One region of the Ruegeria sp. AN6 genome, then DNA from elsewhere that is predicted to be linked to it. Evidence: riboswitches for the same ligand, from Rfam matches in the RefSeq annotation. Region 1 holds a riboswitch; each other region holds the start of a gene.
The links. A riboswitch is a leader RNA that binds a small molecule or an ion and turns the genes downstream of it on or off. The one in region 1 is predicted to bind cobalamin.

Region 1 (4,211 bases):
AGGTTTCAGCGCCACGATCGTCTCACGTAACCAGTCTGCGGCGGTTGGCGCTTTGAGCGACGGGGCGAACAGGCCAATGGCCTCGAATCCACGCGATCGCACACTGCGGATCAAAGCCGCGATTGGGGCAGTGTCGGCAGAGGTCAGGTAGGCCCGGTAAAACGTGACAATTATGCGTTTTGCATCGCCCGAAAAAGCTGTGTCCGCCGGTATCACGCCACGATCAGGGCACCAGGCGCCGTAATCCGGTATGGTTTTTGCCCCCATCACCGGACCGGCATATAGTCCCGCCGCCAGTGCCATCTGCGCGAGTGCGGCCTGCGCCGCAACCTCTCCGCCGGTATCACACAGATGCGCCAAGCGCCGCAGGGTTGAGACGGGCAGGGTGGAGTACTCATCCAGCCGCGTATCTTCGCGCCCGTCCGCAGGCAGGACAGCCAGTGCGATCCCCTTGGCCTGTGCCAGTGCCAGAACCTGCTGCAAGCCGTAAGACCAATATGGCACGCCGCCAATCAGGCGGATCAGGACGCCTTTGGCCCCCTCAAGCGTCTGTTCCACATATGTGTCGACTGACAGGGGATGTTTTAGAGCTGTTAGGTTGGCCAACCGCAGGGTTGGCATGCGCCCGTCTGGCCCGCCACCGCGATGCCAGCCCGCCGCGAAAGCGCCAAGGTCACTGTCAGAAAAGGACAGCACCACCAAGTCCGCCGGGCTCTGGCCCAGATCGGTTGGGGTCTCGGTTTCCTCTAACCCGTGGCTTTCGCGGAAGACGACGTGCATGAATCTTACTCGGCGGCCTCGGTCACACCCACAAGGATATCACGGATTTTGGCCTCTTTGATATCATCATGCTCGGCGATGACCACAAGGCGCGAGCGGCGCTCTTCACCAGGTTCCCACGGGCGGTCATACTGATGACGTACCCGCGAGCCGACGGCCTGTACCAGCAGGCGCATGGGCTTGCCCTGAACCGCGGCATAGCCTTTGACGCGCAGGATGTTCAGTTCCTTTGCCAGGCGTTCGATCTTGGCGACCAGATCCAGCGGATCAGTCTGTTCCGGCAGTTCGACGATGATGCTTTCAAAATCGTCATGCTCGTGATCGTGATGACCATCATGATGGCTGGGACGCGCTTCCATGTCGTCCTCGGCGGCAGCTTCAAGGCCCAAGACAACGCGCACGTCCACGACACCTTCGGCGACTTCGACGACGGGTAGGGGGCGAGGGGCTTCGGCCGCGATGACCTCTTTGGCTTTGGCGACACCTTCGGGACCGGCCAGATCCGGCTTGGTCAGCAGGATGATGTCGGCGCAAGAGATCTGATCTTCAAACACCTCCGATAGTGGAGTCTCGTGGTCGATCGACTCATCGGCAAGGCGCTGGGCGTCTACCGCTTCGACATTGGGTGCGAACCGACCAGCAGCAACAGCTTCGGCATCGGCCAAAGCGATCACGCCGTCGACTGTGATTTTCGAGCGAATGTCTGGCCAGTCGAACGCTTTGAGCAGCGGCTTAGGCAGGGCCAGGCCCGAAGTTTCGATCAGAATGTGATCGGGGCGCGGCTCCAAGGCCATAAGCGCTTCGATCGTGGGAATGAAATCGTCGGCCACAGTGCAGCAGATGCAGCCATTGGCCAGTTCCATGATATTTTCTGCTGGGCAATCCGGGATTGCGCAGGATTTCAGGATATCGCCATCGACACCCACATCGCCGAACTCATTGACTACAACAGCCAAGCGCTTGCCTTGCGGGTTCTGCATCAAATGCTTGACCAGCGTCGTTTTGCCCGAGCCCAGAAAGCCGGTGATCACGGTGACGGGCAGTTTTTCGAGATTGCTCATTTCAGCGCTCCAATCGGGGGAATACGGGCCGCGCAATTCTTGCGGAAGTGTTCGGGGCGTTCACGCCATTTGACCAGCCCGTCCTCGGTCTGAAGGTACTTGGTGGCACCTTCAATGATGGTTTCGACGTGATCGGTTTCGCTCAGATGTTTATAGACGAATGTCCATCGATCAGGTCCACCACGCAGCACGATAGAACAGCCCTCATCGCAGTTTGAAAGGCATTCTACTGCTTTCAAGGTGATGCCTTCGGGCAGGTCAGCCTGTTCTAGCGCTTTGTGCAGCAATGTGCCGGGGCGTTGGGCGTCGTCTTCGACGGGTAGGCCGCGACGACAGGTGGTGCAGACCAGCAGTTCGACCGGTGTGGTGTCGGCCATGTCTCTCATCCCCCCAAATCCTCTTCGTGGGGGACGGGGTTTCATGTGGGCTGATTAAAGCCCCACACCGGAACACCCCGTCCGGTTTCATCTTCGGGCGTTGGCAGGTCTCCCGGCTTGCGGATGTCAGAGCGGTGCTCTGTCGGATGTCCCGCCTTCCCGGCATTCGCCAGTGGCTTGGGCACCCTCTCCGGTCACGGTCGCGGGGGCGGCTGCGTTTGACGGAAATTCCGCTGACGCATTCCCTTTTCATCTGCTGCTGCAGACACCAACACTTGGCTCTTGGGACAGCATTACCCCCCTTGTCAAGCGAGTCTCGCTCAACAGTGCGTACAGGGGCAAAAAAGCGACCTCTGAGGGTCGCTGGACGGCATGACTTAGGTCAACGGGCGTGTTGGCATGTGCATCGAAAGACGAACAGGGAGAGCGTCATATGAAAGTAGGCTTTATCGGGCTGGGAAACGTGGGCGGAAAATTGTCGGGCTCGCTGCTGCGCAATGGGATTGACCTGACCGTTCATGACCTCAACCCTGATCTTGTGTCCGGTTTTGTCGCGCAGGGTGCGAAGGCAGCTGAAAGCCCCGCCCAATTGATGCGTGATTGTGACGCTGTGATTACCTGTCTGCCATCTCCTGCCGCCTCGGACGCGGTAATGCAGGAGATGCTGTCCGAAGTGACATCCGGTAAGATCTGGATGGAAATGTCCACCACCGACGAAGCGGAAGTAAAACGATTGGGTGCTTCGGTGATCGAACGTGGGGGGGCTGCAGTTGATTGCCCGGTATCGGGCGGATGTCATCGGGCGGCTACGGGCAATATTTCGATTTTTGCAGGCTGCGATCGGGAAACATTTGAGTGCATTCTGCCGTTCCTGACGACGATGGGGCGCCGCGTTTTGCACACAGGCGATCTGGGATCGGCCTCAGTGTTGAAGGTGCTGACAAACTATCTGGCAACTGCAAATCTGATCACTTGCGCCGAGGCCTTGGTGACCGCAAAGGCTGCAGGGATGGATCTTGGTACGACCTATGAGGCGATCAAAATTTCGTCGGGCACATCATTTGTGCACGAAACGGAAAGCCAGGTGATTCTGAATGGGTCCCGCGATATTTCATTCACCATGGATCTGGTCAAAAAGGATATCGGTCTGTTTCAGGAGGTCGCCGACCGCGCCGGGGTGCCGCTGGAGATAAACCCGGTGATGATGGAAATCTTCGACGACGGAATCGCTCGCTACGGTGACCGGGAACTTTCCCCTAACATTATCAAACGCCTTGAGGAAGCTACAGGACTGGATATCCGTGCTCCGGGGTTCCCCGCGGAAATGCAGGATGATGAGCCGGAAGAGCCGGGTTACGAAGTGGTTCCTCAGAATCGGTAAAACATAATGTGCTGATGTTCATGAAGAGTTTCGTTTGATGATGCCACAGCTATCTGCGGTTCGGAGGTGGCTATTCGGATTGTCGCGGGAAAGTTCTGATGAAGTCAGCGGTTAACTCAATATTAGTTGGCGCTGAATGCAAATTGAGTTCCATCATTTTCATCAGACCCCCTCCCTGGAGGGGCCGAGGTGCGGTAGCCAGTTATTCCTGGGACTTGCTTCGTTGGACAAATTTCGGAGGCTATTCTAAACAGATCAACAATAGTCCGATAATGGCACAGGCAAGAGTTTAACTTATGGGAAACGAGACCTTTCTCATCGTGACGACGATGAAGAACGAAGGGCCATTTATGATCGATTGGGTGGCTTACAACCGCGCAATCGGGTTCAATGATATCCTGATCTATACCAACGACTGTTCTGATGGCACAGATGTCATCGGTGATCGGATGCAGGCCTTAGGCTGGGCGCATCATGAGCGCAACAAGGTTGGACCACGCGCTGCGCCCCAGAACCGGGCTTTTACCCGATCTCGCAGTCATCCAAGCTATCAGTCCGCAAATTGGATCATGAGCCTGGATGTGGATGAATACATCAATATCCGTTTGCCTG
Region 2 (4,211 bases), on a different contig from region 1:
AACGATATCAATGTCATGCTGAATGTGACACACGGTCTGCACCGTGATCGGGGCACTTGGTTGCCTGCTTACAGGCGGATTGAGGTTCTGAAGAATACAGCCCGGATCATGTCCAGCCGCGCGGAAGACCTTGCGATGCTAATCGCCAGCGAAGGTGGCAAACCCTTGATTGACGCGCGCATCGAAGTGACGCGTGCCATTGATGGTGTCGAGCTGTGTATCCATGAGATCGGTCAGATGGCGGGTCGGGAAATACCGATGGATCTGACAGCAGCAGGATTGGGCCGGATTGCCTTTACACAGCGTGAACCCATCGGCGTAGTGGTTGCCGCAAGCGCGTTTAACCATCCGTTGAACTTGATCGTACATCAGGTGGCCCCGGCTGTGGCCACTGGATGCCCGGTCCTCATCAAACCGGCGCTTGATACACCACTGTCATGCGAAGCATTTGTCGACATCTTGTACGAGGCTGGCCTGCCAAAGGAGTGGTGCCATCTGGCGATTTGCCAAAATGATGTAGCTGAACGGATGATCACGGACGCGCGCGTCGGATTCTTTTCTTTCATCGGATCGGCACGTGTCGGGTGGATGCTGCGCTCGAAGCTGGCGCCGGGGACGCGATGCGCGTTGGAGCACGGCGGAGCGGCGCCAGTTATCATCGATGAGACAGCCGACATTGATGCCATGATCCCCTTGTTGACCAAGGGTGGATTTTATCATTCCGGTCAAGTTTGTGTCTCGGTTCAGCGTGTTTTTGCTCCATCAGGGATGGCGGAAACGGTCGCTCGAAAGTTGGCAGAAGCCGCCTCAGCGCTGAAGGTGGGTGATGCCCGTGACGCCAGCGTGGAATGTGGGCCACTGATCCGTCTGGGTGAAGTTGATCGAGTAGAACAATGGGTAGACGAAGCGGTTGCGGGAGGTGCCCGCGTAATGACAGGGGGTAAACGGCTGGGCCGAACGACCTATGCACCGACTGTCCTTCTAAACCCACCGGCTGATGCGAGTGTGTCCACCTCCGAAATCTTCGGGCCGGTTGTTTGTGTTTATGAATATGATGATCTTAGTGCTGCATACGACGCTGCAAACGCTCTTCCTTTTGCATTTCAGGCGTCGGTCTTTACCAAATCCCTGGATACAGCAATGCATGCCGTTCGGTATTTGGACGCCACGGCCGTCATGGTGAACGATCATACTGCTTTTCGGGTCGACTGGATGCCATTCGCGGGTCGCCGTCAATCAGGGTACAACACCGGCGGTATCGGCTATACCATGCATGACATGACGCAAGATAAGATGGCTGTAATACGGCTGTGATGAAGCTGTCAGGATCGATCCGATACTGATCGAGCGAATTAGGGTACTCTAATTTCGCAAATGGCCTGCTTAGTGACGGAAACGATTGTTGACCGCGCTTTGCATGTTCTGGCATGAACACGCCATGTTCGGTTCCGGGGGATTCCCCCGGAAGCAATAGGGAATGTAGTGCGGTGCTCTTCGCGCCAAATCTGCAACTGCCCCCGCAACTGTAAGCGGCGAGCGCGGCTGACAATGCCACTGGGTTATCCCGGGAAGGCCAGCATAGCGCTTTGACCCGCAAGTCAGGAGACCTGCCGAACACGCGCCCTCGGAAAGGGTGCTCATTGTCGGCGACGGGGTGTGCGCTGTATCCGTTTGTCTCGGTCGACGAACGGACGCGGGCCCTCCCCAAGTCAAATCCAAATATGTGCCGGGGAAGGCGCGACCTGAGAAGGACTGAGTTTTGAAGAAATTGTTTTTGGCAGCCGCAGCTGCTGCAGTGATGCCTACGTTTGCGAGCACTCATTTCCTACTGGAATACACAGAAAACACGATGATCGAGCGACCCGGTGATGTGCCGGTAAAGCTGATATTCTGGCACCCGTTTGAAGCCGGTCATGTGATGACGCTTGAAAAACCGGAAGAATTCTATGTGATCCACAACGGCAGTAAAACCGATCTGCTGGACACATTGGAAGAAACCACATTCGACGGCCCAGACAACAGCGCCAAGGCGTTCAAAGGCTCGGTCCCGGTGAAGCGTTCGGGCGACTATGTGGTGGTGACCGTTCCTGCGCCCTACTACGAAGAATCTGAGGATATTTATATCCAGCAGATCACCAAGGCCTATCTGAACCGAAATGAATTGCCCACCGACTGGGATCAGCCGCAAGGTCTGGCAACAGAAATCCTGCCGTTGAACAAGCCCTACAACATCATTGCGGGCTCAACTTTCACGGGTCGCGTGCTGAGCAAAGGCAAACCAGTTGCAGGGGTCGAGATTGAGATCGAATACATCGCCGCCGCCCCTGACCTGAAAGGCACGGGCGCCGCTGCACCGACGGTGTCACCGCTGCCAGGTGGTGCACTGGTCGCGATTTCGGACGAGAATGGCTATTTCAGTTTTGGTGTACCCAAAGCTGGTTACTGGGGTTTCGCCGCTTTGGGCTCTGGTCCGAAAACCGAGCATGAAGGTAAAGAGCTGAGCCAGGATGCCGTGATCTGGATCCGCGCCTGGGATCTGGAGTAAATCCTTATGCACATTGTAGATGGTGCTCTTTCGAACCCTGTCGTAATCGGCGGTGCGATCGCTGCTGCAGGCGGGATTGCAATGGGGCTGAGGTCGCTGGATCTGGATCGCATTCCCACAGCGGGTGTTCTGTCAGCCAGTTTCTTCGTTGCTTCGCTGATTCATGTGCCGATTGGCCCATCTTCTGTGCATCTGATCCTGAACGGCCTGGCAGGGCTTTTACTCGGTTGGGCCGCCTTTCCGGCCTTGTTTGCCGGGCTACTGCTACAGGCTGTTTTCTTTGGATTTGGTGGACTGACCGTTTTGGGGATCAATACCGTGAACATTGCTCTGCCAGCGGTACTGACCTGGATGATCTTTGGCCGCCTCATCGCCCGAGGCCCGCCCATTCAGGGGGCGATTTGGGCCGGTATCGGGGGGGCGTTCTCAATCGCAGCCACAACCGCGTTTGTTGCCATTTCACTGGCGATGTCCGGTGACGCGTTCCTGCCTGCAGCTAAGCTGGTGTTTTTCGCCCATATACCGGTTATGGGCATAGAAGCCATGCTTACGGGGTTTGCCGTGATGTTGGCGCGCAAGGTGAAACCGGAACTGTTCAAAAAGGCGGTTTTAACATGAAACAACTGGTTGTTATTGCCACACTGATGCTCACACCGATTTCGGCCCTCGCACACAAGGTCATCGCGGGGGTTTTCCCCGCTGGCGAAGCGATCGAGGGTGAGCTGGGGTTCTCCAATGGCGATATGGCAAGCGACCAGGAAGTTTTCGTCTACGGCCCCGATGGTGCTGAACTAGGTCACACCGTTACCGATGGGGACGGGTTCTTTTTGTATATCCCCACAAAACCTGTTGCGCATACCTTCAAGGCCGATCTTGGCGCGGGCCATGTGGCTGAAGTGACCATGTCCGCAAACGAGGTGGCCGAAATCATGGGAGTTGCCGCTGAGGTTGAGGAGATCGGTGCTCAGCCGACGACTGTTGCAAGCGTTGGAACCGTGATGGTTGCGTCTCTGTCCGATCAAGAACGCGCCGCGATCGCTAAAGTGGTGCGCGACGAAACCCGCCCCTTGCGCCGAGAAATTGCCGCCTATCGCGAACATAACGATATGCAAAGTATTTTGGGGGGCATCGGGTATATCGTTGGTCTCTTTGGTGTCGGGTTCTATTTCGCCGCACGTCGCAAGTTGGCCGCCTGATGGCACATGCGCTGGAACCCCAGGCCAAAACTCTGGCCGAGGCAGGTGGGATTGAGCCCTACGGGGTGATCGTGGATTTGGATCCGCGGATGCGCATCGTAATAACATGTCTCTTTGCCGTCCTCACCGTTGCACTAAGTTCAATCCCGTCATTGTTGATCGCGCTTTCAGTTTCGATCGGGCTGTTGCTGATGTCGCGGTTGCCCATTCGCCGAACTCTCAAACATATGGCGATGATGGACAGCTTTATCATCTTCATGTTGGTGCTTTTGCCATTCTCCATGCCCGGAGACACCATGTTCAACCTCTTTGGATTTGCGGCAAGCTGGCAGGGGTTCTGGAAAGCCATTGAGATCGCGCTGACAGCAAACGCCGTGATACTGGCGCTGATGGTCCTGGTAGGGTCGATGGAGCCTGTCACATTAGGTCATGCATTGCACAAACTTCGCTGCCCGGAGGTGCTTGTGCAT
Region 3 (4,211 bases), on a different contig from region 1:
AGATTGATAAGATCATCAATATTCAGCATCTAAATGGCTCCAATTGATCATCGGTTTGGAAAACGGGCGCGGGCGAGGCTGAGGTAAGTCTTAAGCCGGATTGCGTTGATCGGGCCCAGAGGTTTGTGCTCGGCGGTCACACGCCATGGCGAAAATGACAGGGTATCACCATCGAGCGGATCAAATTCTGCATCTTTTTCGATGGTAATATCTGCGATGGGTGTAACCGTGCGATGAAACGGGTCAAGTGGTGCGTCTGGCTTTGGATCGCAGGCCCATCTGACGCGGTTATCGAGCGGATCGAAGTCGCCATCGTTACGCGGTGGTTCGATTATACAGAACTCAAATCGATTGCCGTCACTGGCGACGTCCTGACGGAGTTTCAGGCTGATGCCGTCATGCTCGTCCACCGGTTTAGTTGCTACCTTATGTCGAACGCTGCGGGCGAGGTATCGTACTGTCAGGTCAGTCCCCAGCCGATAGGGCGTCGTTGACCAGAAATGCGCCTCGAATGGCGACTGCATGTAGTTGGAGGCAAAATCGCTCGCAGTCTGAAGGCGTCGCCTGCCTTTTTGTGTGGCAAATGCGCGAAACAGGGCCACCAACCCTCGAACGATCAGCTTCAATGACCAGCTGCGACGCTTATTTGCCGCGTGTTGTAGGGCTTGCAGTGTGGCGATCAGGCTGCTTAGCCGTTCATAATCGTCGGAAAGGTAGCTGGGGAAAGTGTCCCGATCGACAAGAACAAAGTCGAACTCATCGCTGATTTGCGAGATGTTGAGTTGTGAAAGTGCCTCGACGTCGATCAGTTTGGTGCCCGGCACATCAAATAGTTTGACCGCCATTCCATGGGCATCGGTTTTACGATCGTCCAGATGCGCACCGTTGGAAAAGCGAACTGCTGCAGAATAACTTGCTGCCTTTTCGAAAAGGCCATGGCGCAACCTTTCCGGCAGATCGTCCCGGATTGTGAAAGTGGCTTTGACACACCCATGGCTGCGCCCATGTTGCGCTCTTAACCTTCGACCTTTCCACTTCGCGATCGCTTCAAAATTCTGGTCGATGATATCGTCAACCACGTCTTCTGGTGAAGCGTTTGGCAAATAATGTGTCAACGAACCCCCTTTTCCCGAGCAAGCCCAGGCAATAATTAACCTCTACAAAGAAATCTGACAGCCAACCCCTTCTAAATGCCCGCAGATTAACCCTTTTTGGTTTTTCTTTCAAATGAAGTGACTTATGGCAGCCTTACTGCCTCATTCCTTTTGATCTCAAACAGCCGTTTTCGCATCAGAATGAAGTCTACCGGTCAATAGTTGGTAGGGTGGGATCCATCGATTTACGACTTCAAAACGGACACGGTTGGCGCCGTATTCGCTAGTATTGCGTTGGCTTACCTTCGAAGACTTAAGCTTGGAGAAAGTTATTGACGCATTTCTTGATCTCGGGCACTCAGGCAGCAGATGGTTCCCAACGATACGTCAGAGGGATGAAAAGGGAATACGGTGAGGAATGCCAAGCGGCGCCAATTCCGTAACTGCCCCCGCAACTGTAAGCGGTGAGCTATGCCAAATAGCCACTGACCCCAAGGGTCGGGAAGGTTGGCCAAGCGCGGACCCGCAAGTCAGGAGACCTGCCATCAATTGTTCAACCAACCCGGGGCGGGGCGTCCTGGAAGGAGGTATTGATGACACGTTTCACACGTGTGCACACGACTGGCAGCTCCCGTCTGCGCTTGGAAACAAGCGGAGTGAGAAATGCGAAAATCGCTGATCAATACATTGTCGACAACGTGAACCGCCGACGCGGGGTGCCCAAAGCGGTGTTCAGAATATTTAAAGCGTTACGATATAACATTACAAAAACCTTAATTGCGCAATAAACGGTGGCGAGATGACGAACAATGTTGATCATATCCTTCTTGTCTGCGCGAGCTGCAGAAGTGGCGAAAGTGCAAACAAAGTACCCCAGGCGTTGAAGCATAGATTGCCGAGGGAATTTGTGATCCGCTCTGTGAATTGTATGGCGGGTTGTGAAGGGCCAACCACCATCGGCTTTCAGGCCCGTGGCAAAGCACAATATCTATTTGGTGACATTTCTACAGATGAAGATTTGGACGCGATCGTTGAATTTGCCCATCAGTATCTGCGGAGTGGCGATGGTTGGACAAATGCCACTGATCGGCCACGGGCATTGTTCACAAAAACTCTCTCACGCCTGCCGCGTATTGAGCTTGAGGAAGCGCTATGACCAAGCAAAGCTTTCTGATTGCCGAAAATCTGGAATATTACGCGCTTAACGGAGATATCTTGTTGCAAGGCGTTTCGTTCACCTTGGACGAAGGCGCTATTCTTGCGATCGCTGGTCCGAACGGGGCAGGTAAAACTACGCTTTTGAATCTACTCTGTGGTGCCGAGGCACTGGCATTGGGGGATGTGCGTATGAATGGACAAAGCCTCAAGCACCTATCCGCAAAAGAACGCGCCCGCATGATAGCCGTTGTCAGCCAGCAGGAATTTCCTGACGGGCGTCTGTCACTGCGTGATTATGTGGCATTGGGTCAGATTCCCATTCGCGCAGATCGCTCGGCCGAAGATCATGCATGCGAACTGAACCGGATACTTGACCTCACTGATCTGGCTCCATTGGCAGAAAAGCGGATGGCTCAGCTTTCTGGGGGCGAGCGTCAGCGTGCGCATATTGCGCGCGCCTTGGCACAAAACCCCTCTTTGCTGTTTCTCGATGAACCCACCAATCATCTGGACCCAGACGCAAAGGGGCGGATGCTATCGCTGGTCGCTGATCTTGGGGTCACAGTGGTAATGATCGTGCACGATCTGGTCATGATCCCTGAATTCGCTACACATGTTGCTTTGATGAAATCCACGCGCCTGACCGGATTTGGCACGGTCGCCGAAGTTCTGACGCCCGAACGGGTCCGTGAAACCTTTGGCGTGGATTATCTGTGCTTTCACCATGAGGGTCGCGTGATACCGGCTCTTGATATCCGAAGAACCACTGTTTCTACATAAACTCAGGAGAATATTGATGAAACACATCTGGTCCGTGGCTTTGGTCACTGCCATTGCAAGCAGCGCTGCAGCGCAGGAAGTCACCGTGGACAATTGCGGCGAACCCCTTGTGTTTGAGACGTTGCCGGAACGGTTGGTCGTGCATGACATGAACATGACGGATATGGCTTTTGCTTTGGGGCTACAGGACAAGATCGTCGGCCTCACCGGGATCACCGGCTGGTACAAGACCAGCCCGGAATTCGATACCTTGCGGGGTGACATTCCGGAGCTCGCGCCGAAATACCCCACTGTTGAGAATCTCGTCGCAGCGGACCCAGATTTGTTTTTCGCGGGCTGGTATTATGGAATGAAACCGGGTGGGGATGTGACACCAAACACATTGGAACCCTTCGGGATCAAAACCATGATCCTGACAGAAAGCTGTGTGCATTTGGACAAGGATCGCCCCGAGTCTAGCATGGACCTGCTGTTTGACGATGTTCTGCGTCTTGGCAAGGTTATGCAGGTCGAGGACAAGGCCGAGGCGCTAGTGAGTGAATGGAAAGACGAATTGGCCGCGATCGAAGCGCAAACGACCGAGCTGCCGAAGCCTCGAGTTTTCTTGTTGGATGGTCCGGCGGATGCACCGTTCACTGCTGGGAAGTTTGCCATTCCCGATGCTATGATCGCTGCGGCGGGTGGTGAGAATGTCACCCATGACATGGATACAAGCTGGGGCCGTAGTTCCTGGGAAGCCGTGGCCGCATCTAACCCCGAATTCCTGGTGCTGCTGGATTATCAGACCGGCAACGGCGCAGCAGATACCTTCAAATTCCTGCAAGAGCATCCGGTGATGTCGCAGACAGATGCCGTCAAGAATGAGCGTTGGATCGGCTTGCGGTACGAAGAATTGACACCTGGCCCCGCAAATATTGAGGCAATCTCGAAAATGGCTCAAGCGATGCATCCGGGCCTCAACTGATATGGGCCGATTTGGCCTAACACTTCTGCTGGGGGCGGCTATTTTGGCCGCCCTTGTGCTGGTTTCCACGATTTGCGGAACCACCTCGATCCCGGTGTCTGAGACATTTACCGCTATTATGCGTGGCACGGGTATCGACGACGGCGAGATGTCTCCGATGCACCGGATCGTGTTTGATCTCAGGTTGCCCCGTGCATTGTTCGCCGCTGTGATAG

Region 2: another riboswitch for cobalamin. It lies ahead of ACR0MQ_RS16310 (DUF4198 domain-containing protein); the one in region 1 lies ahead of ACR0MQ_RS12395 (DUF1636 family protein).
Region 3: another riboswitch for cobalamin. It lies ahead of ACR0MQ_RS10970 (DUF1636 family protein); the one in region 1 lies ahead of ACR0MQ_RS12395 (DUF1636 family protein).

Annotation. Positions count from the first base shown of each region.
Region 1 covers NZ_JBQFWR010000007.1:15,630-19,840, reverse strand. Annotated here, with positions in the region: gene cobN (cobaltochelatase subunit CobN) at 1-780, opposite strand, end outside; gene cobW (cobalamin biosynthesis protein CobW) at 786-1,841, opposite strand; gene ACR0MQ_RS12395 (DUF1636 family protein) at 1,838-2,218, opposite strand; cobalamin riboswitch at 2,304-2,506, opposite strand; gene ACR0MQ_RS12390 (NAD(P)-dependent oxidoreductase) at 2,652-3,599, shown strand; gene ACR0MQ_RS12385 (glycosyltransferase family 2 protein) at 3,896-4,211, shown strand, end outside.
Region 2 covers NZ_JBQFWR010000011.1:21,052-25,262, reverse strand. Annotated here, with positions in the region: gene ACR0MQ_RS16315 (aldehyde dehydrogenase family protein) at 1-1,314, shown strand, start outside; cobalamin riboswitch at 1,427-1,629, shown strand; gene ACR0MQ_RS16310 (DUF4198 domain-containing protein) at 1,760-2,545, shown strand; gene cbiM (cobalt transporter CbiM) at 2,552-3,163, shown strand; gene ACR0MQ_RS16300 (cobalt ABC transporter permease) at 3,160-3,741, shown strand; gene cbiQ (cobalt ECF transporter T component CbiQ) at 3,741-4,211, shown strand, end outside.
Region 3 covers NZ_JBQFWR010000005.1:238,517-242,727, reverse strand. Annotated here, with positions in the region: gene ACR0MQ_RS10980 (peroxidase family protein) at 1-29, opposite strand, end outside; gene ACR0MQ_RS10975 (catalase family protein) at 48-1,115, opposite strand; cobalamin riboswitch at 1,448-1,655, shown strand; gene ACR0MQ_RS10970 (DUF1636 family protein) at 1,894-2,250, shown strand; gene ACR0MQ_RS10965 (ABC transporter ATP-binding protein) at 2,247-3,032, shown strand; gene ACR0MQ_RS10960 (ABC transporter substrate-binding protein) at 3,049-3,996, shown strand; gene ACR0MQ_RS10955 (FecCD family ABC transporter permease) at 3,998-4,211, shown strand, end outside.